Regions from separate parts of the Ureibacillus sp. FSL E2-3493 genome, predicted to be linked through region 1. Evidence: riboswitches for the same ligand, from Rfam matches in the RefSeq annotation. Region 1 holds a riboswitch; each other region holds the start of a gene.
What was found. Region 1 has a riboswitch for thiamine pyrophosphate ahead of thiM (hydroxyethylthiazole kinase). Riboswitches for the same ligand answer to the same signal wherever they lie in the genome.

Region 2: it holds a riboswitch for thiamine pyrophosphate, as region 1 does, so the genes downstream of both, tnpA (IS200/IS605 family transposase) here and thiM (hydroxyethylthiazole kinase) in region 1, are expected to answer to the same signal.
Region 3: it holds a riboswitch for thiamine pyrophosphate, as region 1 does, so the genes downstream of both, tnpA (IS200/IS605 family transposase) here and thiM (hydroxyethylthiazole kinase) in region 1, are expected to answer to the same signal.

The regions. Positions count from the first base shown of each region.
Region 1 covers NZ_JBBOPK010000001.1:3,073,013-3,084,376, reverse strand. Annotated here, with positions in the region: gene MHH69_RS15885 (diacylglycerol kinase) at 1-4, shown strand, start outside; gene MHH69_RS15880 (cytochrome ubiquinol oxidase subunit I) at 263-1,609, shown strand; gene MHH69_RS15875 (cytochrome d ubiquinol oxidase subunit II) at 1,606-2,631, shown strand; gene cydS (cytochrome bd oxidase small subunit CydS) at 2,644-2,757, shown strand; gene rlmD (23S rRNA (uracil(1939)-C(5))-methyltransferase RlmD) at 2,873-4,234, shown strand; gene MHH69_RS15865 (methyl-accepting chemotaxis protein) at 4,644-6,404, shown strand; gene mutM (bifunctional DNA-formamidopyrimidine glycosylase/DNA-(apurinic or apyrimidinic site) lyase) at 6,639-7,442, shown strand; TPP riboswitch at 7,616-7,715, shown strand; gene thiM (hydroxyethylthiazole kinase) at 7,867-8,712, shown strand; gene MHH69_RS15850 (MTH1187 family thiamine-binding protein) at 8,709-9,008, shown strand; gene MHH69_RS15845 (thiamine phosphate synthase) at 9,010-9,732, shown strand; gene MHH69_RS15840 (tRNA dihydrouridine synthase) at 10,215-11,183, shown strand; gene MHH69_RS15835 (biotin transporter BioY) at 11,329-11,364, shown strand, end outside.
Region 2 covers NZ_JBBOPK010000001.1:1,734,552-1,743,993, reverse strand. Annotated here, with positions in the region: gene MHH69_RS08815 (TrkH family potassium uptake protein) at 9-1,346, shown strand; gene MHH69_RS08810 (potassium channel family protein) at 1,364-2,020, shown strand; gene MHH69_RS08805 (MarR family transcriptional regulator) at 2,293-2,727, shown strand; gene MHH69_RS08800 (nitroreductase family protein) at 2,821-3,438, shown strand; gene MHH69_RS08795 (NAD(P)/FAD-dependent oxidoreductase) at 3,593-4,495, shown strand; gene MHH69_RS08790 (GNAT family N-acetyltransferase) at 4,579-5,115, shown strand; TPP riboswitch at 5,211-5,310, shown strand; gene tnpA (IS200/IS605 family transposase) at 5,511-5,966, shown strand; gene thiM (hydroxyethylthiazole kinase) at 6,129-6,893, shown strand; gene thiD (bifunctional hydroxymethylpyrimidine kinase/phosphomethylpyrimidine kinase) at 6,878-7,702, shown strand; gene thiE (thiamine phosphate synthase) at 7,692-8,321, shown strand; gene MHH69_RS08765 (MBL fold metallo-hydrolase) at 8,608-9,426, shown strand.
Region 3 covers NZ_JBBOPK010000001.1:2,945,403-2,956,766, forward strand. Annotated here, with positions in the region: gene motA (flagellar motor stator protein MotA) at 1-534, opposite strand, end outside; gene MHH69_RS15255 (hypothetical protein) at 918-1,058, shown strand; gene MHH69_RS15260 (beta-class carbonic anhydrase) at 1,154-1,765, shown strand; gene MHH69_RS15265 (GNAT family N-acetyltransferase) at 1,826-2,377, opposite strand; gene MHH69_RS15270 (hypothetical protein) at 2,897-3,628, shown strand; gene map (type I methionyl aminopeptidase) at 3,655-4,407, opposite strand; gene thiT (energy-coupled thiamine transporter ThiT) at 4,670-5,230, opposite strand; gene tnpA (IS200/IS605 family transposase) at 5,434-5,889, opposite strand; TPP riboswitch at 6,069-6,176, opposite strand; gene MHH69_RS15290 (hypothetical protein) at 6,289-6,660, opposite strand; gene MHH69_RS15295 (hypothetical protein) at 6,887-7,375, opposite strand; gene MHH69_RS15300 (hypothetical protein) at 7,439-8,167, opposite strand; gene MHH69_RS15305 (ISL3 family transposase) at 8,473-9,681, shown strand; gene MHH69_RS15310 (IS1182 family transposase) at 9,828-11,364, opposite strand, start outside.

The DNA of each region.
Region 1 (11,364 bases):
GTAATTAGCAGGAATGACCTGTATAAATGTTAGGGTAAACTAACGTTTATACAGGTTTTTTATTTTGAAAAAATGTTTGAAAGGATACTACCAGTTCTAATTAACACCGTTCAACTTCTACAAAAATGGGCATAATGGCTGTAAGGGGAGAGACAAATGTATAAAAAACAAGAAAAATGGCTAATTTACTTAAGTTTTGGAGTAGCAGCAATTATGTTGCTATCGATTTTAGGTCGATTATTTAGTTAGGGAGGACTTATTTTTGATTAACGAGTCAGCGGTGTTTTGGAGTCGAGTACTAACTGAAACAACCTTATCTTTTCATATTATTTATGCAACAATCGGCGTCGGCGTTCCGTTGATGATTATGATTGCCCAATGGGTCGGTTATCGAAATAATGATGAACATTACATTTTACTGGCAAGACGCTGGGCTAGAGGATTTGTCATTACGGTAGCCGTTGGGGTTGTTACAGGGACGGCAATTGGTTTACAGCTTTCTCTATTATGGCCAAACTTTATGGAGCTAGCAGGACAAGTCATTTCGTTACCTTTATTTATGGAAACCTTTGCCTTTTTCTTTGAAGCAATTTTCTTAGGAATTTATTTATATACTTGGGATCGTTTTGATAGTCAAAAGAAGCATATGCTGTTGCTCATACCTGTTGCCATCGGAGCATCGATGTCAGCGGTATTTATCACAATCGTCAATTCATTTATGAACGCGCCTCAAGGGTTCGATGTAGTAAACGGAAAGTTAGTCAATATTCAACCGTTAATCGCCATGTTTAACCCTGCAATGCCAACAAAAGTAACCCACGTCCTCGTTACAGCCTTTATGACTGCAGCGTTTATATTGGCATCCATCGCAGCCTTCCGTTTATTAAAGGGTTCAGATCATATTTATCATAAAAAAGCACTTTATCTTGTAATGAAATGTGGTCTTATTTTTTCGATTGCATCGGCCATTATTGGGGACTTTTCAGGAAAATATTTGGCTGAGTATCAGCCAGAAAAGTTAGCAGCTGCCGAATGGCATTTTGAGACGGAGGAAGGGGCCGATCTTATCCTATTCGGGATTATGAATGATGGAGAGGTAAAGTATGAAATTACCATTCCTTATGGGTTAAGTATATTAGCCTTTAGTAATCCGATGGCTGAAGTAATTGGGTTAAATGAATTTCCGGAAGATGAAAGACCTCCCCTTTATATCCATTATTTATTTAATTTAATGGTGTTTATCGGGATGTTCATGGTTCTTGTTTCCTTTATTTATTTAGTTGGGAAATGGCGTGGCTGGTCGTTTATCGCAAGCAAATGGTATCGATGGGTAGTCGTAGCGGGAGGCCCGTTATCGGTCATTGCCATTGAAGCGGGTTGGTGGTTAGCAGAAGTCGGAAGGCAACCGTGGATATTGCGAGGGATAATGCGGACAGAGCAAGGGGCAACGACAAGTGGAAATGTAGATTTGATGCTCCTTCTATTTTGTATTTTATATATTGTGCTAGGGATAGGTAGTATCGTCGTCTTATCAAGAATGTTTCGTTCCAATCCTATTGAAAAGGAAATTGAAGACAGGGAATCGGAAAAGGGTGGTGAAGTGCGATGAATCTTGAAGTGTTAGGAATTTCTGTATTATGGATATTTCTATTTGGTTATGTCATTGTGGCATCCATTGATTTTGGAGCAGGATTTTTTAATGCCTATAGTTTATTAACCGATCGATCCCATATTCTAACGGAGATTATTAAGCGCTATTTATCACCGGTTTGGGAAGTGACGAACGTATTTCTTGTATTCTTTTTCGTAGGTATCGTTGGATTTTTTCCCCAAACAGCTTTTTATTATGGAACGATTTTACTTGTGCCAGTGAGCATTTCATTATTGTTGTTAGCAATCCGGGGTTCCTATTATGCCTTTGAATCTTATGGTTCAGCAGGCCATAAAGGGTATGCCTTTGCCTATGGGCTAGCGGGGTTGTTAATTCCTGCATCCCTTTCAGTCGTTTTTACCATTTCGGAAGGTGGCTTCGTTGAGATGGTAAACGGACAGCCTGTATTAGATTATTGGGCGCTATATACAAGCCCCCTTTCTTGGAGCATTGTGTTATTAAGTATTTCAGCAGTTCTTTATATATCTGCGGTCTTTTTAACTTGGTATGCATGGAAAGCTAAGGATTTAGAAGCAAGTAACTTAATGAGAAAATATGCCCTAATCTGGTCTGTCCCATTAATTATTACAGCCTTCGGGATTATCGTAGAGTTACGCGGTCATAATGTAGAACATTATGAGAACATCGTCGCTATATGGCCTTTATTTGCACTTTCGGGATTATTATTTTTAGTTACGGTTTGGTTTATTTGGAAAAAGAGGTCATATGGTACGGCAGTAATTTTATTAATACTTCAATTTGCCTTTGCCTTTTTTGCCTATGGTGGTTCCCATTATCCGTATTTGTTATATCCATATTTAACAATACACGCTGGATTTACAAATAAAGAGATGGCGATTGCTTTAGTCATTGCCTTTATACTTGGTTTATGTTTATTGCTTCCATCCCTATATTTATTGTTCCGTTTATTTTTATTCAATAAAGACTATGTTACTGGCAAGAGTAACGATCATGCATAGGAGTGATACAAAATGAACGAGTTCATGATTTTTGTCGCCCCCTTTATAATAACTATTGTGTCAATTGTGCTGGCATTTCTATTAGCACCGATGGATAAAATCGTAAAGGATGAAGAAGTAAAATGAGGAAGGGCTGCTGTTAAAGTAGCTCTTTTTTTAAAATGAGATAAATTTCGTGCAAAAGTAGAGATTTTTACCCTCCACTTGTTTTACAATAGAAGAATTGAATGGAGGACGGAACATGGTAGCACCAGTAAAGAAAAATGATCGAAAAATCGTTTTAGTAGAAGATTTAACCCATGATGGAAATGGTGTGGCGAAAATCGACGGTTATCCGTTGTTTATTCAAGGCGCCCTTCCACAAGAAACGGTTGAAGTACATGTATTAAAAACTTTAAAAAATTACGGCTTTGCAAAAATCGTAGATATAAAAGAAGAATCTCCAGATCGAGTGAAAGCCCCATGTATTTATTTTGGAAAATGTGGTGGTTGCCAGCTGCAACATTTATCTTATGAAGGGCAGCTGAAATGGAAAGAAAACATGGTACGTAACGTTATGAAACGGATTGGCAAAATCGATGCGCCAGTATTGCCAGTGAAAGGGATGCAAGATCCGTGGAATTATCGTAATAAATCCCAAATTCCATTTACTCAAACGGAAACGGGTCCGATTGCGGGATTTTATAAATCAAAAACCCACGATATTGTCGACATGGAACGTTGTATTATTCAAGTAGAAGAAGCAGATCAAATCATGGCGAACTTGAAAAAGGAACTAATGGACATCGGTTTACAACCATACAACGAAGAGTCCCATCGAGGCATGCTTCGCCACGTCGTTATTCGAAAAGGGCGAGCAACAGGGGAAGTAATGGTCGTGTTAGTGACGAATAAACATAAGTTCCCACAAAAAGACGCAGCAATTGCATTGATCCGCAAGCTTGTCCCAAATGTGACATCGATTGTACAAAACGTTAATATCGAAAAAACGAATGTGATTTTAGGAAATGAAACGATTACCCTTTGGGGAAAAGATTTTATTGAGGATACAATTGGTAATGTCCGCTTTGAAATTTCAGCTCGTTCCTTCTACCAAGTAAATCCTGTACAAACAGAAGTGCTATATAAGCAAGCGTTAGATTATGCCCAATTATCCGGGGATGAAACGGTTATTGATGCTTATTGTGGGATTGGGACGATTTCATTATTTTTAGCGGAGAAAGCAAAACAAGTGCTAGGAGTAGAAATCGTAGAACAAGCCATTGAAGATGCTAAACGTAACGCCGAATTAAACGGCTTTACAAATACGTATTTTGAAGCCGGCCCAGCAGAGGAAGTAATTCCACGTTGGTATGCTGAAGGTAAAAAAGCGGATGTACTAGTCGTCGATCCACCACGAAAAGGCTGCGATGAGGCATTGCTCAATACCGTTATTGAGCAAAAACCAAAGCGAGTAGTTTACGTCTCCTGTAATCCAGCGACCTTAGCGCGGGACTTACGGGTACTCGAGGATGGCGGCTACAAAACAAAAGAAATCCAACCCGTAGACATGTTCCCGCAAACGACGCACTGTGAAGCGGTGGCGTGGTTGGAGTTAGTATAAAGAAAGAAGAACGAATTCCTAATGGGGAATTCGTTCTTTTTTATTGCTTCGGAAAGCTGTTTTTTAATATATGGTAACGAATCAGTGTGGGGTGTCAGTTAAACCACTAGTAATGGTTTTACGGTATGGAATTCATCAAGTTCTTTTTGAATTTTTAGATTTAAATGGATGTATCCATTGAGCCAAACTTTTGAATTCTAGTAGTGGCCAAAACCTCTCCTTGAAGACTGTTTTCCCTCTTATTGCTAATTTTGTCGAAATATATACTAAAGTTCGTAGATAGTATAGAAAAGTAAGACTAATAAGTTTATACTATAAATTCTAGTCTAAAGACCTACACCTGTTATACTTTTTAGTTCTTATAGATTAGTGAATGCTTTTTTATTAATTTTACGGGGAGGATAAAAGAATGAAATTCAATTTGCTTACATTTTTAACTAAAACGATTAAACGGAAGCTTCTAACTGTTTCCATTTTATTGTTGACGATTCCATTAATCGTTTTAAGCGTATTTAGTTATGAAAAGAGTAGTAGTAGTTTAGATGAACTGGGTCAAACGAATTTAAAAAATAGTGTGGAACAAACGCTTGAAATGATGGAAGTCCTCAATCAGCAAGTAGAAGAAGGCAAACTTTCCCTTGAGGATGCGCAAGAAAAAGTAAAAATAGCGATATTAGGAGAAATGGGAGAAGACAGTACACGACCAATTAACAAAAATATTGATTTAGGTGACAATGGCTATATGTTCATTACTGATCGCGAAGGGACTTTTGTTGCTCACCCTTCTAAAGAGGGGCAGAACCTTTGGGATAAAAAGGATGAGAATGGTACATATTATGTCCAGGAATACATTAAAAAGGGCATCAATGGAGGAGGATATACCGATTTTATCGCTCCATTTATTGATAACCCAAATAAATTCGGAGAGAAAATTTCCTACTCCAAAGAATTCCCAGAATGGGGTTGGGTAGTGGTATCAGGTACTTATATGGTTGATTTTAATAAACCTGCTGGTGAAATCCTATCTTTAAATTTCATTGTGATGGGAATTACGCTTCTAATTGGTATTGTAATCATTTGGCTATTTGCGAATAATGTGACGAATCCGATTAAAAAGGTAACGGGACAAATGACTCATATCGCTAATGGGGATTTAACAGTTGGTGAACTGGATATTAAGTCAAAAGATGAAACGGGGCAATTAGCCAATGGGCTCAATGACTTACATACTAATTTAAAAAATATGATTCAAAATATCTCAAATGCCTCCCAGCTAATTTCGTCTCATAGTGAGGAAATGACACAATCTGCAAATGAAGTAAAAGTAGGAACAGAACAAATCTCCAAAACAATGGAGGAAATTGCATCTGGCACCGAATCGCAAGCAAATCTGTCTGGTGATCTTTCAACTTCAATGGGGATGTATGTGGAAAAAGTAGAAGAAGCAAATGACAATGGTGAACGAATCTATCAGTCTTCAAATGAAGTATTACAATTGACCGAAGATGGTGCCCAATTGATGCGACAATCTGTTGAGCAAATGTCAAATATCGATCGTATCGTCAAAGATTCCGTTGTTAAAGTACAGCAGTTGGATGTTCAATCCAATGAAATTTCTAAATTAGTTACAGTTATAAAAGATGTAGCTGAACAAACGAACTTATTGGCTCTTAATGCGGCGATTGAAGCAGCACGTGCTGGTGAACATGGACGTGGGTTTGCAGTTGTTGCAGAAGAAGTGAAAAAGCTCGCAGAAGAGGTGTCCAAATCTGTAAAGGATATCACACAAATTGTTAGTAGAATTCAAGGGGATACATCTGGAGTGGTAGACTCATTGCAATCGGGGTATTCAGAAGTCGAAAAAGGGACGAACCAGCTGAAAACAACGGGTGAGAAGTTTAGTAAAATTAATGATTCTGTTAAAGAAATGGCTTCGGCAATTAGCGTCGTTAGTAATCATTTAACGATGATGAAATCCACTAGTCAAGAAATGAATTCTTCCATAGAGGAGATTGCGGCTATTTTGGAAGAATCTGCAGCTGGTGTCGAACAAACCTCTGCCTCTGCTCAGCAAACAAGCAGTTCAATGGAAGAAGTTGCATCGAGTTCCGAAGAGCTTGCGAAACTAGCAATTGAGTTAAATGATTTGGTGAAGCAGTTTAGGGTCTAGAATAGTAAGAGGTGGTCAATTTTTAAAATTAATGTAAGTTTTAACAAAATATAAAGAGAACAAATAAAAAACAGCATCTCAGAAGATGCTGTTTTTATTTAATAAACGAACCAGGACTCTTGTGTGCGGTTGTATGGCGGGATCGGGCTAGATTGTTTCCGAAATGCATCCATTTATAATAACCCACCAATTGGAAATACTGTATAAACAGATTATAAAATGGAGGCTAGAATTATGCCTGAATTGCCGGAGATGGAAACATATAAAACATTACTGGGTTCATTGGTAGGTGGGAAAAAAATTTCGGATGTTGAGATTGGACGGGAAAAGTCTATTAATGTACCAGTTGAACGGTTTATTGCACAAGTTTCAAATCAAACGATAAAAACGATTACGAGAAGAGCGAAATATTTAATTTTCCAACTACAGGATGATTCATGTTTACTGTTACATTTAATGCTTGGAGGGTGGATGTTTTTTGGTAAAGAAGAAGATAAACCAAGCAGGACCATTCAAGTAAAGCTTTCCTTTGGAGAACAACATTTATATTTTATTGGACTGCGTTTAGGTTACTTGCATCTTTTATCACCAGAAGAGATAAAGAAAGAGTTTGAAAAACTAGGACTAGAAGTACTTGATCCCGATTTCACATTGGATACCTTTCAACAGCTAATGGAAAAAAGAAAGGGAATGATTAAAACAACATTAATCAATCAAGAAGTGCTAGCTGGAATAGGGAATGCATATTCTGATGAGATTCTTTGGCATGCAGAGATTCGCCCTGATAAAAAAATGAATGAGTTAGACGATGAGCAATTAACTCGGGCTTATCATTCGATTCAGTTTATTCTAAAAAAAGGAATCGAACAAGGTGGGTATATGGAAAACCCGTTGTATAAGGGAGATGGCAAAACGGGAGGTTACCAATTCTATGTTTATGACAGAGAAGGTACTGAATGTTCCCGTTGCAATACCCCCATTTTAAAAGAAGAAATTTCTTCACGGAAAACTTTCTTTTGCCCTAATTGTCAAAAATAGAGTGCATTTTATATAAACTTGTGAATATGAAAGTCTTGGAACGCTTCCTAGCTTTACAACATTCATGTGTTGCCAAAGAGGTCCACACATGATGAAGCAGTTTCGTGCTGGAACTAGCATAAATTGACATACGGTGTATCAGTTGGTAGTATGTGTAGTAACAAACTGAATAGTAAATATTGCGGGGGGACTCTTCGGAGTTGAGAAGGTTAAAACCTGACTCTTTGAACCTGTCAGTTAACACTGGTGTAGGGAAGCGATTCATTAGATTTATAAGCAATAATTTGAATTGTGCTTTCCCATTTTTATTTAATGGGAGAGCATTTTTTTATTATATAGAGCCTAAGTGAATTCATACCTTAATCCCCTGTTTTGTTGATCTATTCGTTCGTATAAAGAATGGAAATAGAGAGGTGTTTGCAAAGTGGTTAACAAGCAAGAGATTCAAAGTAAAATGATGCAGGCGGTTGAAGCGGTAAGAGGGACGAATCCGATGGCAGGTTCGATTACGAACACTGTAACGATTAATCTTGTAGCAAATGCACAGCTTGCTGTTGGTGGATCTGCCGCTATGGTGTACTTGCCAGATGAGGCGGAGTTTTTGGCAAAAGCTGGCGGAGCTATGTATATCAATGTCGGAACGCTGTTACCGATTTATGAGGAGACGTTACCTTATGTAGCGAAGGTGTTGCATGAAACAGGAAAGCCATGGGTATTAGATCCTGTTGCTGTGGGGATAGGTTCACTTAGAACAAAGCTGTTACAACGATTTAAGGCATATAAGCCAACAATTATTAGAGGAAATGCTTCGGAAATTATCGCATTAGCTGGTTTATGGGGATTAGACGGAGGTACAGAACAATCGAATGTTCGCGGTGTTGATTCTACGGATTCAGTAAGTGGGGCTAAAGCAGCAGCTATTGCGCTTGCTAAGTGGACAGGAGGCGCTGTTGCTGTGTCGGGTGAAACAGATTTAGTAACAGACGGCGCTATGGTGGCTGTCTCTTATGGAGGTTCCCATTTTATGGAGAAAATTACGGGTGCAGGATGCTCGTTAGGTGGGGTAGCAGCTGTCTACGCTACAGCAACATCCCCATTCATTGCGGCACTTACCGCCACTACGGTGTACAATGTAGCCGGTAAACGGGCTGAACTTAAAGTGGATGGTCCAGGAAGTTTCCAAGTTCAGTTTATAGATGAATTATATAAAGTAACGGCGGAAGACATTGCGAACAATTTATTTGATATAGAGGAGGTTTCATTTTTATGAATACATTAGTTGCAGTAGCTATTGCGCCTTTTGGAGTAGGCGATGAATTGGCAGAGGAAGTAGCTGAAGTTGTGAAAGTGATTCGGAAGTCAGGATTACCAAATCGAACGACATCGATGTTTACGGAGATTGAGGGCGAATGGGACGAAGTAATGAAAGTAGTGAAAGAGGCGACATTTGTCCTTGCGGAGAAGGGAATTCGAACGGAAGTAGTGTTAAAAGCAGATATTCGACCAGGATATACAAATACGATCAATACGAAAGTAGATAAAGTAAATGATATTTTAGGAGGATAAAATGAGTATTGTAAAAAAACTTGATATTTCCAAATACTTAGTGATAGGTCCGGAAAATACGAAAGGTCGTCCAGTTGCCACAATTATTAAAGATGCGGTGAATGCAGGGTTTACTTGTATCCAAATTCGTTCCAAAGTTGCCTCTGCGAAGGAATTGATTCAGCTAACACGTCAAGCGGCAGAAGCCATTGAAGAAGCTGGAAAATCCAAAGAGGTTGCGCTCCTTGTAAATGACCGACTAGATATTGTTTTAGCTGCGAGAAAACAAGGGATTAAAGTGGATGGTATTCATGTGGGACAAACAGATATACCAGTAGATGTTTGTCGTGAATATTTAGGTGAAGAGCTCATTGTCGGTTTATCTGCCCGAGCAGATGAATTATTTGAATATATAAAAACAGCGGATGTTTCTCAACTTGATTATTTTGGTGTCGGACCATTACGTGAAACACAAACAAAACCTGATTGTGGACTTGGAAAAGATGGCAGGGTCATTACAAGAAGTTTTGATGATATCGCTAAAATCTCTGAGCTTAGTTCGATTCCGGTAGTCGTAGGCGGTGGTGTTAAGCTTGCTGATATACCTTCCCTTGCCCAAACTGGAGCGGATGGTTTCTTTGTTGTGTCAGCTGTGACGGAGGCTGATAATCCAAAACTAGAGGCAACAAAATTAGTGAATGCCTGGAACGATTATAAATCTAGGGAAAAGTGTTCGGTTAACTGAGTTATTAATATATGCCGATACTTGATGTTCTTAAAAGAAGACAAATGCCTATTTGGCGTTGTCTTCTTTTATGTTCCTTATTACAAATTAAGTGAGATAATATTTACATAATGGGAAATGTGAGGCTACCACAAGGAACTAAAAAAGATCCTATTAGTAGTTTAAATTACGAAAATCGCCGCGTTACTGCTTGCACTATTTTTATTGATTTATGTAAATAAATTTGTTGGAGAAAAGAGAAAATAAACTTAGTAAAGCAAAACTTCCACAGATAGTTTATAGGGGCATGTCTTTTTACAATGTCAACTTCTTCTCATTTTATATTGTTTACTAAAGTTTTCGACCCCAATATTTTTTGACAAACTAAAATGTCTGAGTGTATTGTCTTTGATAATAGGTTACTGAACATGATATAAGTGTAAAAGAAGTTTTTTACGATAAGTTTGATGTTTTATAGATAATGAGAGGATTTGAGTTTGAAGATGAAAGAAAATTTTTGGCTTGATTTACCGCGGCCATTTTTTGTACTTGCACCAATGGAAGATGTGACGGATGTTGTTTTTCGTCATGTCGTAAGTAAAGCAGGTAGACCGGATGTATTTTTTACGGAGTTTACAAATACGGAAAGCTATTGTCATCCAGAAGGAAAGAAAAGTGTGCGCGGGCGTTTGATTTTTACAGAGGACGAACAGCCAATTGTTGCACATATATGGGGGGATAAGCCCGAATATTTCCGTCAAATGAGTATTGGGATGGCCGAGTTAGGATTTAAAGGTATTGATATTAATATGGGTTGTCCTGTACCGAATGTTGCCTCTAGAGGAAAGGGAAGTGGCCTTATACTTCGACCAGATGTAGCTGCTGAAATTATTCAAGCAGCAAAAGCGGGGGGACTTCCAGTAAGTGTGAAAACAAGACTGGGTTATACAGAAATAGATGAGTGGAAGGAATGGCTAACGCATATTTTAAAACAAGATATCGCCAATCTTTCGATTCATTTACGTACACGAAAAGAAATGAGCGCTGTAGATGCCCATTGGGAACTAATTCCGGAAATTAAAAAGTTACGGGATGAAGTGGCACCCAATACGCTGCTCACAATCAATGGAGATATTCCTGACCGTCAAACAGGTCTGAAGCTCGTAGAACAGTACGGTGTGGATGGCGTCATGATCGGTCGGGGGATTTTTAAAAATCCTTTCGCTTTTGAAAAAGAGCCGAAAGAGCATAGTAGTAAGGAGTACTTAGACCTTTTAAGATTGCAGTTAGATCTACATGATCAATATAAAGAAGAATTGCCACGTCCAGTGACAGGGCTTCATCGTTTCTTCAAAATTTATGTCAAAGGATTCCGTGGTGCAGGCGAACTAAGAAATCAATTAATGAACACAAAAACAACGGATGAAGTACGTGCATTACTTGATCATTTTGAAGCTAATAATATGGATTAATACTATATAAGGAAAAACAACAGTCTAACTGGCTGTTGTTTTTTTCTTTGAAAAGGGAAGTTTTATGTTAACTAAAATATAAATCAGGTTGACGTAATGATGCTGTTTCAATATACTATTTCTAACATTGGTTATAGGGAGGTATATGATGACTACTACTATCACTAGAACAAATAATCAT
Region 2 (9,442 bases), 1.3 Mb from region 1:
AAACGAAAATGAAAAACTTTAAAGACAATCTAAACCCTTCAAAGGTTCTAGTACTAGGTTTCGTTATTTTAATTTTATTCGGTGCTTTATTATTAAATCTTCCAATCGCAACGGAAACAGGAGAGAGTTTACCTTTTTTAGATGCCCTTTTTACCGCTACGTCTGCTGCCTGTGTGACGGGACTTGTTGTAGTAGATACGGGAGATACATTTTCCGTTTTTGGTGAACTTGTCATTCTATTTCTTATACAAATTGGCGGTTTAGGATTTATGACTTTTGCCACATTTTTATTTACTTTACTTGGGAAAAAAATTTCTTTAAAAGAAAGATTGTTATTAAAAGAAGCATTTAATGCTACATCAACAGCAGGAATGGTGAAATTAGTCAAAAGAATATTGATTTTTACGTTGGTAACAGAATTTATTGGAGCAGTTATATTGGCCATTCGCTTCTCCCTTGATATGCCAATTTCAAAAGCGATTTATTTCGGCTTCTTTCATTCTATTTCCATTTTTAACAATGCAGGTTTCGATTTAATGGGGCAATTTAAAAGTTTAACTGACTATGTAGATGATCCCTTTGTCGTCATTACAATCTGTAGCCTTATCATAATAGGTGGACTAGGGTTTATTGTTATTAATGAATTATATGAATATCGCGAAACGAAAACATTATCTGTTCATACAAAGGTTGTTTTAACGACAACATTTACTTTAATCGTAGGGGCAGCGATTTTAATTTTCCTTTTCGAATTTAGTAATGAAAAAACATTAGGTCCTTTATCAACAACTGGAAAAACGTTAGGTGCTTTGTTCCATAGTGTGACTCCAAGAACGGCTGGTGCGAATACATTGTCTATGGGAGATTTAACTCATGCTACTTTGTTTTTAACGATTATTCTTATGTTCATCGGAGGAGGTTCTGGTTCTACGGCTGGAGGAATTAAAGTTTCAACTTTTACCGTTTTAATTGCAACTGCCATTTCACAATTAAAGGGTAAAGAAGATGTTACTTTATTTAAACGTCGCATTGTGATTGAAAACATATTAAAAGCTTTTACAGTTGCCATGTGTGGCATGATCATTGTTGTGCTCGTCACTTTTTTATTAAGCATTACAGACAAAGGTCATGTGTTTATTATGTATTTATTTGAAGCAACTTCCGCCTTTGGAACAGTAGGCCTTTCTATGGGGTTAACGCCGGAACTTTCATCAGTTGGCCGTATTTTAATTATTTTAACAATGTTTGCAGGAAGATTAGGACCATTAACGATCGGTTTTGCTTTAACAAAAAAACGTAAACAAGAGGCTTATCATCATCCAAAAGGAAATATTATGATTGGGTAACAAAGGAGAGTAAAAAAATGAGTAGAAAACAATATGCCGTAATTGGATTAGGCCGTTTTGGTACGAGTATTGCTAGAAAATTGCATGAAGCAGGTCAAGAAGTACTAGGTATTGATTTAGATGAAGTAAGAGTAGAAGATGCAGAACCTTATATTACCCACGGATTAATCGCCGATTCTACAGATGAAAAAGCACTAACATCTATTGGAATTACAAACTTTGACTGTGTTATTGTCGCAATTGGGGACGATATTCAAGCAAGCATTCTAACCGTCATGCTTTTGAAGAACCTTGGTATGAAAAAGATTATTGCAAAAGCGGTAGGTAAACGTCACGGTCAAGTTTTAGAGGCAATTGGTACGAGTTGGATTATTTATCCTGAAAGGGATATGGGAGAAAGAGTGGCAAATCAACTTCTTTCACCAAACATGTTAAACTATATTGAACTTTCTAAGGATTATAATATAGAAGAAATTATGATTCCTTCTAGAATGGCTGGGAAAAATTTAAGAGAATTGGATATTCGGGCAAAATATAATGTGAGTGTTATTGCTATTTTAAGAGACGGTGAGATTATTGTTTCACCTTCTCCTGATGAATTACTTCAAATAGAAGATATTTTAGTAACGATCGGAAATCGAAAGGATTTAGCGAAATTCTCCAACTTAGAATAAAAAAATTCCTAATTTTCTCCCCATACAAGTTAGAAAAAAATCTAAATTGTATGGGCTTTTTTATGTTATTTTTAAATATAATTTACATTAAAAGCCAAATTGTTAGAAGGAAAAGAATCTATTATTTGGATAAAAAAATGAAGTATATTTTGAAAAGAAAAGTTTGATACTAAATATAGTAATTCACTAAAACAAAAAACTTGATTAATAGATTATTTATATTATAATTGACTAGTCAATGATTGATTAATCAATTGATAAGGAGGAATGAAATGGATCAATCTTGCGAAGATGTAAAAAATATGATGTTTATGTTCAAAAATATTGATAGACAAGTTACACAAAACTTTGAAAAGTGTACAGGGATTAGTCTAACTCGATATGAAATATTGTATACCTTATTGAATAGTGGACAACTTTCACAAATCGAATTACAGAAGAAGTTGAAGATAGATCAAGCTGCAATTACAAGACATTTAAAAATTCTTGAAGAGAAAAATTTGGTCTATCGAAATCGAAACAAACAAAATAATCGAGAAGTGATAGTAGAAATAACAAATAATGGCATGGCTATTTTGGAAAACTGTGATTCAAATAAAACACAATTTTTCGATGAATTATTTCACGACTTTACAACGAAGGAAAAACAACAGCTACAAATGATGTTAAAAAAACTAATGGTTAATTCCGGAAAACAAACTGGTTAGATTTTTAATAGTCATGATAAATGATACAGCTAATCCCATTGAACAAACAATTCCTATTAAAAATGATATTGACATATTGAAAGGGGTATAAAAATGCCAAACACAATTCAACAAATCATGCATGAAAGAAAATCCGTTCGTAAATATAAAGAGGATGTCGTGATCCCACGCGAAAAATTACAAGCTTTATTAGAAAATGCCATTTCAGCTCCATCTTCAAGTAATATGCAACCATGGCGTTTCATTGTAATTGATGATCAACAAGTGAAAAAAGAGTTGCGCCCAATTGCAAATGACCAAGAACAAGTTGAAACATCTTCAGCGATTATTGCCGTTCTTGGTGATTTGGAAATGTACAAAAACTCAGAACAAATTTATAATACCAATTATGAAAAAGGTTATATGCCAAGAGAATTAGCGGATTTAATGATAAAAAATTCCCTTTCGATGTATGGTAGTTTACCAGAAGATATTATTAAAAATATTGTTCATTTCGATGCTGGTTTAGTTTCAATGCAAATTATGCTGTTAGCTAAAGAAATGGGGTATGATACGGTACCGATGGGTGGTTTTGATAAAGCGAAATTTGCGGAAAAATTCAACTTACCAAAAAATGAAGTACCTATTATCCTAATTGCTATTGGTGAAGCAGCTGCTCCTGCTTATGGTTCATCCCGTCTGCCACTTGAACAAATTACAAAATTTATTTAATAAAATATTGGATAGACTTAGTTTATAAAATACAACTAAAAGTTTGTTTAGCGTTGATCGAAAAGGTCAACGCTATTTTTATGTTGAAATAAGGAAATGAAAGAATTTGAAAAGCAAACATAATAAATATTAATTTGTAAAGGATCGAAGAGTAGTGAATGTATTTGATTGTGTAGTTGTAGGGGCAGGTCCAGCGGGATTAAGTGCGAGCTTGACTTTAGGTAGGGCTAGAAGAAAAATTGCTCTTTTTGATGATGGAACAAATCGGAATCGAGTAGCAAATCAATCCAACGGTTTTCTTACCCGTGATGGCATCAAACCAGCGGAATTTAAAGAAATCGGAATGAGGGAGATAACCCGCTATCCATCCGTTCATTATTTCAAAACGACTGTTCAAGAACTTTCGAAGAATCAAAATGGTCAATTTATTGCCAAAACAAAAGATGGGCAGGAGTTTATTTCCGACAAACTTTTACTTGCAACCGGAATCCAAGAACATTTTTCTATACCGAGTATTAGGGATTATTATGGTAAAAGTTTATTTAATTGTCCCTATTGTGATGGTTGGGAATTAAGGGATAAGCAGCTCATTATTATTGCAGAAATGGAAGAACATGCCCTCCATATGGCGAAATTACTCTATAATTGGTCCAAGGATTTCGTTGTATTATCCAACGGTGGAGAATTTTCAAAAAGAGGAATTCGTGAACTAGAAAAAAGAAACATACTAGTAAAAATGGAACCTATTAGAAATTTAATCGGAGATCGTGGCTATATTGAACAAGTCGAATTAGCATCTGGAGAAAAAGTCAACTGTTCAGGTGGTTTTGTTGTACCAACCTTTTATCGTCCGAATCCTTTTCTAGTACAATTCAATTGTGACATAAACGAACACGGCGAGGTTATAACGGATGGACTTGGTCGTACGTCTTGTCAAAATGTTTATATTGCAGGTGAATTAAAGAGAATAAGCCCATCTTCACTAATTAATTCTGCTGCAGACGGTTATAAAGTGGCACTGTCTATTAATCAAGATTTGTCCGAAGAAAGATTTTAATGAATGGGATTCAATTCTTAATATCATTTTAAACAAGGAAAATATTCCCTTTTTGTCGAATGTAGAAGATAGGGGTGATACCAATGAATAATATTCGTTTTAAGAAATTTGAAAACGAACTAGATGATTTAGTTTCTTTTATGACAAAAAATACATGGGAATTCCATTCAATTCCCAATCCATCAAAAGAACAAATCATTGAAAATTATCATAATGGCTGTTATTTTCATAATCGAGAAACATTTTGGATTTTAAAGGGAGATAAAAAAATTGGTCTCATTGTAATCGATGATATAAATGATACGATACCATTGTTTGATATTCGGTTAGATAAAACGGTAAGGGGAAAAGGGTATGGGACACAAGCTGTCGATTGGATTGTTCAATATCTTTTTTCTTTACCGGATAAAAAAATTCGAATTGAGGCTCATACACGATGGGATAATTTGGCGATGAGAAAAACTCTCTATAATTGTCGGTTTGTGAAAGAAGGTTATTTCAGAAATGCATGGGAAAATGATAATGGTACGATTTACGACTCGTTATGCTATGCTTTCATCCGTGAAGATTGGGAAAAGGATCAAATAACTCCTATAAAACTTAACGAAATACCTTTTTAATCTAAAATTTTTTATAGGACTTAGTTCATTATTTAATTCTTGTTCCTAATTTAACTTGTAGAAAACTAGTTTTATGTTAATATGAAATCAATCAAATACTCTTGCAGGGGGACGCAATTTGCGTTGAGAAGGTTAAAACCTGACCCTTTGAACCTGACAGTTAAGACTGACGTAGGGAGCAAAGATTTTTTCGAGAATACATAATGATATCTTGGAATTTAAACGCTCTTTTGTCTTTGAACAAAAGGGCGTTTTTATTAATTCTTTTAAAACCACGTGCTCTGCACGTGTGAAAATATACTTTTAGGGTGGTAATGGAGATGGAATTAAAAACTCCTCTCGATATAATGAAAATGGCCGTCAAACCAAATTCAAATCGAGAGGAGTTTTGCTCAATGTCGAGCGACAATAGTTTATCACACACAAGATGGAATTGTAAGTATCACATAGTTTTTATACCAAAATACAGAAGGAAAGTAATCTACGGTGAATTAAGAAAAGACATCGGAGCGATTTTAAGACGTCTATGTGAAATGAAAGACGTAGAACTCATAGAAGGACATGCAATGCCAGATCATATACATATGCTGGTTAAAATTCCTCCAAAATTATCCGTATCACAATTCGTAGGCTATTTAAAAGGAAAGAGTTCTTTAATGATTCACGATAGACATGCAAATTTAAAATATAAACACGGAAATCGAACGTTTTGGGCAAAAGGATATTATGTCACTACAGTAGGTCTTAACGAAAAAGCGGTAGCAAAATACATTAGGGAACAAGAAGCTGAAGATCGATTACGTGATCAAATGACGAGTAGAGAATATATAGACCCATTTAAACGAGATTAAAGAACAAATACGGTTGACGGTCAATTAAAAAAGCCCCTTTAGGGGCAGTTAGTAAGGAGCCCTTATAGGGCGTTACTAAAACCGCCTGTTTTACAGGCGGATATTTATTTATAAAAATTAGCTATACAAAGGAATCGAAAAAAATACCGAGGTGAAAGTAATATGACGTTGTCGAGTATTCGAAAAAAAAATCCATTAGTTCATTGTATTACAAACTATGTTGTAGCTAATTTTACAGCAAACGGATTATTAGCTACAGGCGCATCACCAGTAATGGCAGATGAAATGGAAGAAGTAGAAGAAATGGTTTCTATAGCAAATGGCTTATTAATTAATTTAGGAACCGTAAATGTTCGAACGTTAGAATCTATGATGATTGCTGGAAAAAAAGCAAACGAGTTAAACATCCCAGTTGTACTAGATCCCGTCGGTGTTGGAGCTACAAAATATCGACAACGAGCGATTAAAGATATTCTAGAAAAAGTAAACGTTCAACTAATACGCTGTAATATGGGCGAATTAGCAACCATCGCAGAGGTAGAATGGCAAGGTAGAGGGGTGGATAGTGGTAACGGGGACATGGATCTACCAACTGTAGCAAAACAAGTTGCAATAAAATATAACTGTCTTGTTGCTGTTACAGGATCAAAGGATTTTCTAACAGATGGCTATCTAGAATATTGGACAGTTGGTGGACATGAATTAATGACCCAAGTTACTGGTACTGGATGTCTACTAAGTGCGTTAAGCGCTGCAGCTTTAACCCTTGAAGGGAACCCATTATCCAATTTATGTGAGTTATTCATGGATTATAAACGTGTAGCGGAGTTGGCGAGTGACCACCTTCTACTCGGTACATTTCAAGAAGAAATCATAAACAGTATTCATTTATTATCTAGAGGTGGTAAACAATGGACGTTGTCATGACAATTGCAGGTGCAGATAGTGGTGGTGGAGCAGGTATACAAGCAGATTTAAAAACCTTTCAAGAACTAAAAGTATTTGGTACAACCGTTATTACGGCCCTTACTGCTCAAAATACATTAGGTGTACAAGGGATTTTTCCTACTTCACCTGATTTCGTACTTCAACAATTAACTTCCGTTTTTTCTGACTTTCATGTAAAAGCGGTCAAAACAGGGATGCTTTTTTCAGCTGAAATTATTGAAGTCATCGCCAATTACTTACAACAGAAAGACGTTCAACTTGTAATTGATCCTGTGATGATTGCCAAAGGTGGAGAAAGTCTACTACAAAAAGAAGCGGTAGATGCATTAAAGAATACTTTGTTGCCCATCGCTACTGTGTTAACACCCAATATTCCTGAAGCAGAAGTAATAAGCGGCATTAAAATAGAAAACGAGGATCATATGACAAAGGCAGCCCATACAATGCTGCAATATGGAGTGCAGTGTGTTGTAATGAAAGGCGGTCATTCGAAGGAGCTAAATACAGCAACAGATAAAGTTTATTTAGCCGACGGAACATCTTTTTCCATGATAAGTAAAAGAATTCATACAAAACATACCCATGGAACAGGATGTACTTTTTCGGCAGCCATTACTTCCTTTTTAGGGAGAGGATTATCCCTTAAGGAAGCAATGATTGAAGCGAAAAAATTTGTTCAATTAGCGATTGAAAATCCGTTAAATATCGGACACGGGCATGGACCTACCAACCATTTTGCTTATCAACAAAGGAAAGGCCAATATGAGGTGATTGTAGATGAATCGTAGTGATTTAGCAGTTTATTTTATAATGGGAACGGAAAACTGTAAAGAGGAGCCTTTAAACGTATTAGAAGATGCTTTGCAGGCAGGAATTACAATGTTTCAATTTAGGGAAAAAGGTCCTCGTGCATTAAAAGGGGAGGAATATGTAGAGTTTGCTAGAGCATGTCAACGTTTATGCAACTATTATCATGTGCCATTTATAGTGAACGATGATGTGGAGCTAGCCTTGAAATTACAGGCAGACGGTATCCATGTGGGACAAAAAGATATGGCGTTAGTAAACATTCGTGAACAATTTAAAGGAAAAATAATTGGTGTTTCCGTCCATAATGAAGAGGAAATGTCAAAAGCCGTATTAAATGGAGCGGATTATGTTGGAATTGGACCTATTTTCAAGACAACTTCAAAACCAGATGCAGAACCTCCTACTGGTGTAAGTTTTATAAAGGAAATACGTAACAAGTATCCGAATTATCCAATAGTCGCGATAGGTGGCATCACAACGGAAAATTCTAACGAAGTTCTTCAAGCTGGTGCAGACGGAGTAGCAGTTATCTCCGCTATTTGTCAAAGTTCAAACCGAAGAGAGACTGTTAATAGATTTAAAACTAAAAATTACTAAAATCAATAGAAATCCTCCGTTGATTAGTAATGGAGGAGAAAGGATGTTGAGAAAATATAGCATATTAAGAGGTATAGACATATAAAGTCTATCAAATACCAATGACTACGATTTTCCGAGTATGGAAAAAATCTAGTAATGTTCTAGTATAATTAAAGAACATTTCACAAAATAGTAGTAGAATACAATATAATAGCATAAATAAAAAGTGTACCATCATTTTCCTATGATGCGTGCACTTCTTTTATTAGTAATAATGATAGATTTACTATAGGGGTGATACTTATTGATAGCATATCAATCAAACAATGTAACTGTTTTTCAAAGTTTAATTTACAAAACGACATCCCTTGTTATCCGAACCAATGATTGTATCATTATTGTGGATCCAAATTTGCTCCCTATCGAAGTAAATGAAATAAAAGAATATGTAGAAGAGATTAGAGGAAATCGCCCTATCTATTTAATTTTTACCCATTCCGATTGGGATCATATTGTTGGTTACGGTGCTTTTCAAGACGGAATTGTTATTGCAAGTGAGCGTTTCGAAAATCGACAGGATAAAGAAGCGATACTTCATCAAATTAGACAGTTTGATGATCAATATTATTTAGATCGAGATTATCCTATTCTTTATCCTCCTGTTAATATCCCAGTAACCTTTGATGGACAAGTATTAGAAGTAGGTGAAACGAAATTTACCTTTTATATGGCAGAAGGTCATACAAATGATGGGATTTTTATTGTAGTAGAACCTTTAGGTGTATGGATTGCTGGGGACTATTTGTCAAATGTTGAATTTCCCTTCATTTATTTTAATAGTGAAAAGTATGAAGAAACATTACGAAAAACCAATAAAATTTTAGACAATCATTCTTTTCACCTTCTAGTACCGGGACATGGTGATCCAACAAATATTAAAGAGGAAGTCATTTTCCGAAAAATAACTTCTTATCGTTATATCCAGGAATTACGAAATGCCATTAAAGAAAACAGAGATCATCGTTTTTTAATACAAGGTTATAAATATAAAGAAGAACAAATTAAAAGCCATGAAGAAAACTATCAATTAATTAAAAAAGAATTGCAAGTTGAAGCAACCTAGCATAGTAATGAAGTGA
Region 3 (11,364 bases), 130 kb from region 1:
TTTATCAATATCACTCATATCCTTTAAGGCAGCGATTAAACCTACAACTGCCCCTAATACCCCTAAAGTTGGGGCATATGTACCGGCTTGGGAGAAAATTTGTGCACCACTTGCATGCCGATCTTCCAATGCTTCTACTTCTTCCGTTAGTACATCGCGAATATAATCCGCATTTTGACCATCAATCGCTAACGTAAGACCATTTTTTAAAAATGGATCTTCTACTTCAGATGCTTTCACCTCTAATGCAAGTAAACCTTCTCTTCTTGCTAAGTCAGCCCATTCAGAAAACATTTTAATAATTTCTATGTCACTCTTAAGTTTTGTTTCAGTAAATAAAATTTTAAATAGCTTTGGTACTCGCTTTAATTCTTTTGTCGGGAAAGCAATTGTTACAGATGCAATTGTTCCTACAATAATAATTAAAAAAGCAGCAGGGTTAATTAAAGCACTTAAACTAGCACCCTTTAACACCATTCCAACAAATACAGCAATAATACCAAGAACAATCCCTATTATCGTTGATAAATCCATATACGCTCCTCCAAATCTTCAACCTACTATTTTTTTCGACATGTTTTCTATAATTTTTACATCCTTATTTCAGAAAGTGCCAGGTTCATCATTTTTTCCTGTTTATTCAGCAAAAAACAACACTATTTAACTAGGTTAATATTTGTATCGGCCAATGAGTAAAAAGAATAATACATAATAATTAAGTTCATTAGGTATAATTAGCCAAATATAATAATAAATTAGTATATTTATTAGCTTTAGCATAAAAAATATTAGCAATTCATTCTCAAAGCTTCGTGAAATTGCCAATATTAATTTTCATCTTAAGATACAATTGTTTATGAATATATTGTATAATAGGAAACAATGACACTTGTTTATAAGAAAGGAGTCTTTCAACAATGGGTATGTATATTTCTACTGTAGTGGGCTTTTTCGTAGTAATTATGATTGCTATGGCTATGTTCATTCATTACTTACGCGTCGGTTTAAACTCTGCATCATCTGTTAAAATCGATCCTAAACCAACTGAAAAATATTAATGAAATATTCGTTAAGTCGACCAAATCCATTCCGGGTTTGTCGACTTTTTTCATATATACTATAATTTAAGCTATCAACAATAAGGGGTTGTGGAATGATGAAATCATCTTTAAATGAAATTCTTAGTTTTAATGAGTCATTTGTTAAATTTAAACAATACGAACCCTACATTACATCAAAATTTCCTGATAAAAAATCAGTTATTTTAACTTGTATGGATACTCGTTTAGTTGAATTGCTTCCAAAAGCTATGAATATGCGTAACGGAGATGTAAAGATAGTAAAAAGTGCCGGGGCACAAGTTAGCCATCCCTTTGGAGCTATTATGCGTAGCTTATTAGTAGCTGTTTATGAACTAAAAGCAGATGAAGTATATGTGATTGGCCATCATGATTGTGGGATGAGTGCAATTGATCCAGAATTGATGATTCACCATATGATTGAACGTGGTGTAAATGAAGATATTATTAATACTGTAAAATTTTCAGGTATTGACTTAGTGGAGTGGCTTAGAGGATTTGGAGATGTTTCAACAAGTGTTTTGAAAAGCGTTGATTTAATTCGCAATCACCCATTAATGCCAAACGGAACGCCTGTCCACGGACTAATCATGGATCCGAATACTGGGAAGCTGGATTTACTTTCCGATGGGAATGAATATTTAACGAAAAATAATTTGATTGATACGACAAAAATTGAACAATAATGTAAAAGGGTTAATCTTAAACGATCGTTTAACATTAGCCCTTTTATTGTACGAAAACGTTTATGAATAATAATCATATCGTAGTAAAGAATATAAATAATGATCTTCCCAACGGCCGTTAATATATAAAAGCTCTCTTAATAGACCTTCTCGAACGAAATGGGCGTTTTCTAATACTTTAATGGAACCATCATTTTTCGGTGATACATAGGCTTCAATACGATGTAATTGTACATTTTGAAAGGCAAATTCAACGACTTGTTTAACTGCTTCCGTAGCAAAACCTTTTCGAGTATAATTTTCATCAATCGAGTACCCGATGAACGCACTATTATAAGGCAACCTTTTTATGGCATATAACGAAATATGACCGATTAAATAATTCCTTCCCTTTTCATAAATACCAAAGGAATATTCTCGATTTGCTCGTAGCAAATGCATACTCTCTAATATTTTTTTAAATTGAGCTTCTTCCGTGTAAAACTCATCCTCATGGAGAGGTTCGTGGATAGACCAAAAATACTTATTCCTTCTCATTAAATCCGCTAAATTTTTTGCATCGGATTCCACTAATGTCCGTAATAATAATCGATCACTTTCGAGCTTTATCAAATGATCACCCTTTTTATGTAGTAAATTCAAAAATTTTTTTACCATCCCGTATACCTTAAAGCCTTTCCTCAAATTTTATCCAACTGTTTCCATCATTTACATTATGAACGTCTTTATACAACCCTTAAGAAATTATTCTTGATGATTAAAAAAATTCCTTTAAAATACTTCTTATTAATAATCGCTTATTTTTTATCCACTATTACATGTATGCATACAATAAACTGAATATTTACGCCCAGCTTATTATGCTTTCTAAATGTTTGAACATTATATTAGTAAAGGTTACTTATTTTCAAAAAAGGGATTCACCATCTAATCAAAAGTAGGATATTATAATTCATATGCTCTAAACATCCATTGAAAACTAGGAGAACTGTAGCTATATTTTATATCTGTATTTTTTTATCGAAAGCAATTGAAAGATTGTTTAGGTTTTTCCAAAATTTTATTACTATTTGGAAATTGTTGTTCAAATCTTAGTAAATGTATATAATTTTATAGAAAGGAGAGGAAAGAATGGGTCGTATAATCCTGCTATTTACATCGGTTATTGTAGTCACACTTTTTACAGTCAATGCATTTTGGCTACAATTCAAAGGGCATTCCACTATTCAAATTATAGATCGTTTACCGATTCTATTTGCACCAGCTAATTTTATTTATTACATATGGGTTCTTGTGTTCATTTTTCTTTTCCTTTGGATATATAACTACATAAAATTACGCCGCACTGATTATTTTATTTCGATACCCCAAGTTATTCTTTTTTTATGTGTAGTTATTTTTCAAATTGCTTCCCTGTGGAGTTGGCATAGTGAACATTTTTTACTATCCTTTGTTTTATTTTTTATACAAGTCATTTTATTATTTGGACTTTATTTAACTTATCCATTAAAAAAGGAATTGTTCAAATTAAGAATGCCTATTGCTATTTATTTTAGTTGGTCTACCTATCTACTAATTCTACATGGTTGGTACTTACTTGTTGATATGCAGTGGAAAGGTTTCGGTTTAAGCAGTGCCCTTTGGACAGTTATTCTTATGACAATCGGTACAGCCATTGCACTACATCTTCGTTATCATCATTTTGATATTGTGTATCCAATCGTTTTTATATGGTGTTATTTAGGAATTGCAGTTTCAAATGGTTTTGATGAACTTTTAGTAACGACCGCCGCTCTTTTCTTAATAGGTGTTTTGGTAGTGGGCATATTCTTTATGAAAAAAAATCCTGCGCACTTGAAGTAATTCTTCAAGTGAACAGGAATTTTTTTTTAATCTTCAATTTGTGTAATGATGATTGGTTTGTCTTTCGTAACAATAACCGTATGTTCGATTTGTGCTACTAAAGATTTGTCAGGTGTAATAAATGTCCACCCATCTCCAGCTTCCACAATATGTTCTGCTTTTTCGGATATGAATGGCTCTACAGCTAAAACCATTCCTTCCTTCATAATCGTTGCATCCCAAGCATCATAATAATTTAAAACGTGATCTGGTTTTTCATGTAGGGAACGGCCAATTCCGTGACCAGTTAAATTCATAATAACAGTTAAACCATTATCTCTCGCTTCCCGTTCAACTGCTTTACCAACTCGATTTAACTTTGAGCCCGCTTTTACTTTTGTCATCGCACGATCAAAGGCAGATTTTGCAACCGTACATAGCTTTTCCTTTTCAGTATAACCACTTCCTACAACAAAGGAAATACCCGTATCCGCAAAATATCCATTTAAAGAACCAGAAACGTCAATATTGACCATATCTCCTTCTTTAATTTCCTTTGAACCAGGAATCCCATGGGCAACTTCGTGGTTTACACTAATGCAAGTATAACCAGGGAAATCATATTCTCCTTTTGGTCCAGAAATTGCGCCTGCCTCTTCAAACATACGTCCTGCAATTTCATCTAACTCTTTTGTCGTAATACCCGGTTTTGTTGCTGCTTTCATGGCTTCACGAATTTCAGCGCAAATACGGCCAATTTTTTTCAATGCTTCTAATTCTTCTTTTGTTTGAACAATCATGTTAAACGTCCTTCCTATATACATATCTTTATATAATATACCATAATCGAAAAGGTTTTTATGACAATTGCACCTGATAGGAAATCGTTTTTTCTTTTCAGAATTATCTATACGTAGTCCTTTTTTAGATCGAATGATGGGATTATCTATTCAGTAATAAAACATTTCTCGAACTTTCATTGTTTCTATTTAAACAACTAAAAAACCAAGAATACCGTATCGATTCTTGGTTCTTCTTTATCATATTATAGAATTTATTTTATTAAGAATTGGCTTTTAGTAATCTAGGAGAAGCCGTAAAGATTAGTACACCAACGATCGCAGTTAAAATAATCGCTGGAATCATATAAGATCCGTTATAAACGATTGTGTACACCCAGACGTTTTGATCTCCTGCATACTCTGCAAAGAATACAGCACCAGCAATGGTATGTGCTGCGTAACGCAACAATCCACCAACAACTGTTCCAAAAACAATGTATAATCCCATTCTTTTTTTATTTAAATTCGTAGCAGCATCGACGATTTGCTTGCGGAATATACCTGCAAATCCGACTACTGAAAAGGCAACAATATAGTCTAGTAACCCTTGAGCCCAGTGAAGGATATAGCCACCAAGAAGGATTTGGATAAGACCGATTAATAGTCCAGTGATTATTCCAGCAGATAATCCCCAACGAATAGCGATTAAAAGAATCGGAACCATCACAAAACTAATAGAGCCACCTTGTGCCCATAACGAAAACGATAATTTGTCTAACACAACACCAATTCCCGCGAAAATAGCAATTTCAACGAGCATTAATAATCTTTTATTGTTCATAACAACTCTCCTCTCTTTTATTCCGATGTAGAACATTGAGAAGGAATAGAAATCTTCGCCCATTATTATTTGGAAACAATGCCCCTTTACTCCAAATAAATATCCGCCTGTAAAACAGGCGGTTTTAGTAACGCCCTATAAGGGCTCCTTACTAACTGCCCCTAAAGGGGCTTTTTTAATTGACCGTCAACCGTATTTGTTCTTTAATCTCGTTTAAATGGGTCTATATATTCTCTACTCGTCATTTGATCACGTAATCGATCTTCAGCTTCTTGTTCCCTAATGTATTTTGCTACCGCTTTTTCGTTAAGACCTACTGTAGTGACATAATATCCTTTTGCCCAAAACGTTCGATTTCCGTGTTTATATTTTAAATTTGCATGTCTATCGTGAATCATTAAAGAACTCTTTCCTTTTAAATAGCCTACGAATTGTGATACGGATAATTTTGGAGGAATTTTAACCAGCATATGTATATGATCTGGCATTGCATGTCCTTCTATGAGTTCTACGTCTTTCATTTCACATAGACGTCTTAAAATCGCTCCGATGTCTTTTCTTAATTCACCGTAGATTACTTTCCTTCTGTATTTTGGTATAAAAACTATGTGATACTTACAATTCCATCTTGTGTGTGATAAACTATTGTCGCTCGACATTGAGCAAAACTCCTCTCGATTTGAATTTGGTTTGACGGCCATTTTCATTATATCGAGAGGAGTTTTTAATTCCATCTCCATTACCACTCTAAAAGTATATTTTCACACGTGCAGAGCACGTGGTTTTAAAAGAATTAATAAAAATGGCGTCAGGACAGAGCCTAAACGCCATGAATGGAGTCGGTTTCTATCCACATCCCTTCGCAAGTACTAACTTACAGGTTCAAAGAGTTAGTGCAATAAGTGCACAATCTCAGCTGACTTCATCAGCTCCCCTTGTGGTAAATACATCATTTTTTATTGTTAGAACACATTTATTGTATCAAAGTATATGATTTTTTCAACTAGGTTATTAAGATAAAAATATGTGTCTTAAAAAAGAAAAGGAGAAATACTAGCTTACTTAATCGTTCCTTCAATTTCTCCATTTTTTGAAATGGTAAACTCTAAACTTTTTATCGGTAACTCTGATTCTAAAATTTCATTTAATGTATGATTTTTAACAAAATCTTCAACTTTAGCTTGCTCCTTTATTTGCACAAACTCCACCATGATTGGTTTACTTTTTAATCTCTCTAAAACACTATTAATTTTGCTTTTATTTTCAAATGAGAGAGTGCTATCGAAAACATACAATTTAATCAAGAAATATTTACTATTATAATAATCTTCAAAGTCTTCAATACCGTCTTTGTATTCTTTTATACTTTGTGTTAATAATTTTATTTTTGTATTCGCATTTGGTAAGTATTCTCGTACAATTTCGTTCATATATTCGGAACCTGGTTAATTTTTCCTTTTATCCTACTTATTCTTGTTTGATGTGTAATCTTTAAAACCATCTTTATCGATATAAAGTCTATATTCATTCAAAATCTTATAATCTTTTAAATTAGATTTATCAAAGAAAGATAAGCTACTAGGCTTTTCCAAAAAAGCTTTCGTAATCCTTATCCGAAATTAAAAAAACATTCATATAATATACTATTTCTGGGATTTAGCTGTGAATCTTTTCCATAATAAGCTGAAATGAAGTAGATGTAATTGTCGAATTCTCTTTTACAACAACTGAAGTTGTAATATATCTAGGAGAATATTTTTCAACATATTCAGCTAGCGTGATATCAAGATTTGTTTCTTCTTTATCATTAGCACTAAGATAAAACATATTAGTAGAAGTCTGTAATTCGACTCCATCCATTTCACCTTTTATTTCTTCATTTATATTCTCACTAATAATTCGTCCAATATAATCGTCTTTTAATTCACCCTCTTTTGTTGTAATCGCATTAAAATGGAGTGTTTCGTCATTTTGGGGGTAAACATATGTTTGAACCGTGCCGCTTCCACCTCTACGGGATCTTCCTCCAATTGAGGACACTTCAAATTTAAAACCATATTTATCCTCAAGCGATGTTTCAATCTTGTTAGACGTTGTTTCATTTAATGAGCTGCATCCACATAGAGTCAAGAGTGTAGCTACCATCACAACACTATCTAAAAACAATATTTTGTTTTCATTTCCAACCTACTCTCGCATAACTTTTAATTAATTTCCCCGATTTAACATGTTGTTTATAGCTTCGTCCGAATCGACGAAACCATCTTTTGTTAACTCAACAAAAACTTTACTATCATAGTCATAACCTTCTAAATCAGAGGGATCTATATTTGCCACATTCTTTAACGTTTTATTCACTTTTGTATATTCATCATCATTAAATATCCAATAAGTTGCGGAAATAGAAGGGCCATTAAACTGATTGTAAGTTTGTTGTACAATCGTTTTTAATTTTTCTGCTGTAATACTATCACCATTTTTCATGACAATTTCAACGAAAATATAGTCCGTTTTCGATTTTTCAATATATTCATCGATTGTCATATCTGTTGTAATATCAAAGGATTGTTCAGTATAACTATTAATCCATGAAGAAGCATCTAATCCTTGATCTTCAATCACTTTATTAAAAACCGATGCAAATTTATTCATTAAAAGCATCTCAGGGTAATTTTCAATAATGTTTTTTGATTTGTCCATAATGGCTGTAAATAGAATGTCAGATTCTAATGCTTTCACATACGTCGTTACCGTATCATTACTTTTCGTCCCCCACCGTTCCCCTAAATATTGAACTTCAAAGGATTCATTGTACTTTTCGGATAACTTTTCCTCAATGATTTTAGCTATTTTTTCATTTACATCACTCCATCCTAATAGACTTACAATAGAGAGTGTGATTAATAATCTACCTATCCTTTTTAAATCGAATTTCATTCATAAACCTACCTTTACCTTTGTGTTAACCCCAATTTACTCCACAAGTTCAAATTGCTTATAAATATAATGGTACCAGATTCTAACAAAGAGGCTGGGACATAACTAGCTTCAAATAGTGAGAAAGGTGAATTTGAGGAAACTCAAATTCACCTTTCTCTATTTTGGTGTGTAAATTCTTTTTTTCTGGTTCTATTATAATTGTTGGGGTTTTCATTCAATTATGAAAAAGAAAATGCACAACATCGCCTATTTTACTATACTTGAATTGTCGAGAAACAAGTAGTAAAGGTGAGTTGTGCAGTATGAATTTTAACATGCATTTACCAGGATTAAAAGGAGTAAACCTTGAGGAAATTGTTGAACAAGAAAATAGAATTTTAGTGTATATTTCAATACCCATAAAAGAACACATTTGTCCAGCATGTGGTGAAAAGACGTCGAAAGTACATGACTATCGAATGCGTAAGATTGGGCATCTTCCAATGTGGGGACGTTCAACGCAATTGATGTATAAATGCCGCCGTTATCGTTGTATTTGTGGGAAGCGATTTGCCGAAAAGGCCCCATTTGTTGAGCGTTACCAACGTTTTTCTAAAGAAACAAATCAAGCCATGATTATTCAATCGGTTAAATCAAAAACATTTAAAGATGCTGCAATGATACTCGGTACATCCATTTCAACAATACTACGTAGATTCAATAAACAGGCAAAAGCAGCGTTACCAGAAGGGTTTCGTTTACCAAAGGCGATTGCCATTGATGAATATAAAGCAGATACAGATGCCGGGAAATATCAGCTAATTATAGCAAATGCGGAAACACATGAACCAATTGATATTTTGCCGAATCGGCGACTACAAACGATAAAAACATATTTACAAAAATATGGACAAGATGTGGAAATCGTTGTGATGGACATGAATGGAAGCTTTAAAGCAGCTGTCCATCAAGCATTAGCAAAGCCAATCATTGTAGCGGATCGATTCCATTATTGTCGTTATATTCATTGGGCTTTAGACGACGTCAGAAGGAAAGTTCAAAAAGAAATGCATGCTTATGATCGCAAAAAATGTAAACGTATGCGATTTGTTTTACATAAAAACTCTGCAAAATTAACAGAAGATGAGCGTTGGTATTTAAACCGTTATCTTGGATTATCACCTGAATTGAAAAAAGCCTATGAGTTAAAAGAAGCGTATAAAAAGTGGTTTACACAAGCTAAGGAAGAGAAGAATATTCAAAAGGTCAAAGAAGGTTTAGAAGCGTTTTACCGCAAGGTAGAAGAGGCAAACATTCCATCTTTTATAAAACGTATTCAAACGATAAAAAACTGGCAGGTAGAAATCTTGAACAGTTTTATATTTAATTATTCAAATGGATTTCTAGAAGGGATTAACAATAAATCAAAAGTGCTCAAGCGAAATGCTTATGGATTCCGCAAATATGAGCACTTTAAAGCAAAAATTTTATTAGGTCACATGTATAGAAAAATAGGGTTGCATGTTGGATGAGGGATCGAAGCGAGCCGCGACCTGCCATCCAATTCTTCCTCGCTACGCTTCGGAAGAATTGGATGGCAGGAAAAGATTAATCTGTTCCTCAAATTCTCTTGTTCTCTCAAACTTCACCCCCAGATTTGACAAAGGACCTTTTTTCTTTAGTTAATGGCCGTGAATTTTCTTAAATTCACAGCCATTAACGCGAGGCCCATTTCGTTTTCTACCTTCGATTTTCCTCGTACAGAAAATCGAGTGAAACGCAAATTAGCCTTCAAGAATCCAAAAACTGGTTCCACATCGATTTTGCGTCTTCGATAAATGGCACTTGTTTTCTCTTCTGAAAGCTTCGCTCTTACATATTCTTTTTGCTGTTCCCATTTTTCATTTACCATTAATTTTCGATTGTTGCCTTCTTTAGCTTTGGTACACGATGAACGGAATGGGCATCCCGAACAGTCTTCACACTCGTAAATTTTGAGCTTCCGTTGGAAGCCTGTGTGGTCATTACGGACAGAATAATATTGAAATTCAAGACGTTTTTGATTAGGACATGTATATGTATCGGTTTCTTCATCATACGTCCAGTTATCGGGATTAAATATGTTTTGTTTATACTTTTTCTTTTGTTCTTTCAAATACATACTATACGTAATAAGTGCTTCTCGTTTTCTATTCGAAAGGATATCATGAAAGTTTTGTTCACTACCGTAACCTGCATCTGCAACAATGTGTTTTGGTAACTCAAAATAATGTTGCTCAATCTCATCTAGAAATGGAATTAACGTACGTGTATCTGTTGGATTTGTATATATACTATAGGCAAGCGTATATTGACCTTCCGTTGCGATTTGTACATTATATCCAGCTTTTAATTGTCCGTTTTGCATATAATCATCTTTCATTCGCATAAACGTCGCATCTGAATCTGTCTTAGAATAGCTATTGCGTGTACCAAAGATTTCAAAGTCTCTTTCGTATTTTTGTTTACGTAGGACAAAATCAATCAACTGCTTGCGTAATTGTTTCGGGTATTTACGTTTATTTCTTAAGGCTTTTCGTTCTAGAACATCTGATGATGTTTCAATTTGTTTATCATATTCAGTTACGACATCGTCCACTTTTTGAACTAATTGAGCGAGTTCTTCCAATGATAACTGTTTATCGCTTTCACGTTGAATTTCAGGTATGATTTCACTCTCTAGTAGCTCATTGTATAGCTGGTTTGACTTTTCAATTAAATTTTGGTGATATTTTTCAATGGTTTTCTTCCAAACAAACGTAAATTTATTCGCATTTGCTTCAATTTTTGTACCATCGATAAAAATCGCTTCTTGATCAATAAGCTTTTCTTCAATCAATTGGCAACGGAATTGAACGAAACATTGACGAATTAAATCTTTCACTTCTGGTTGAATACGGAATCGGTTGATTGTACGGTAGCTTGGTTCATATCCTTGGGCTAGCCACATCATTCGGATACTGTCTTTTAATAGGGCTTCAATTTTCCGTCCTGAGAAGATAGATTGTGTATAGGCACATAAGATAATTTTAAGCATCATACGTGGATGATAGGCAGGACACCCCTCATTTCGTAGAAATGGTTCGAACGCTTCATGAGGGATACTTTCAACTAGATGATGGATATGGAAAGCAATATCATTATTTTGTAATTTTACTTCTAAATCTAAAGGCAAA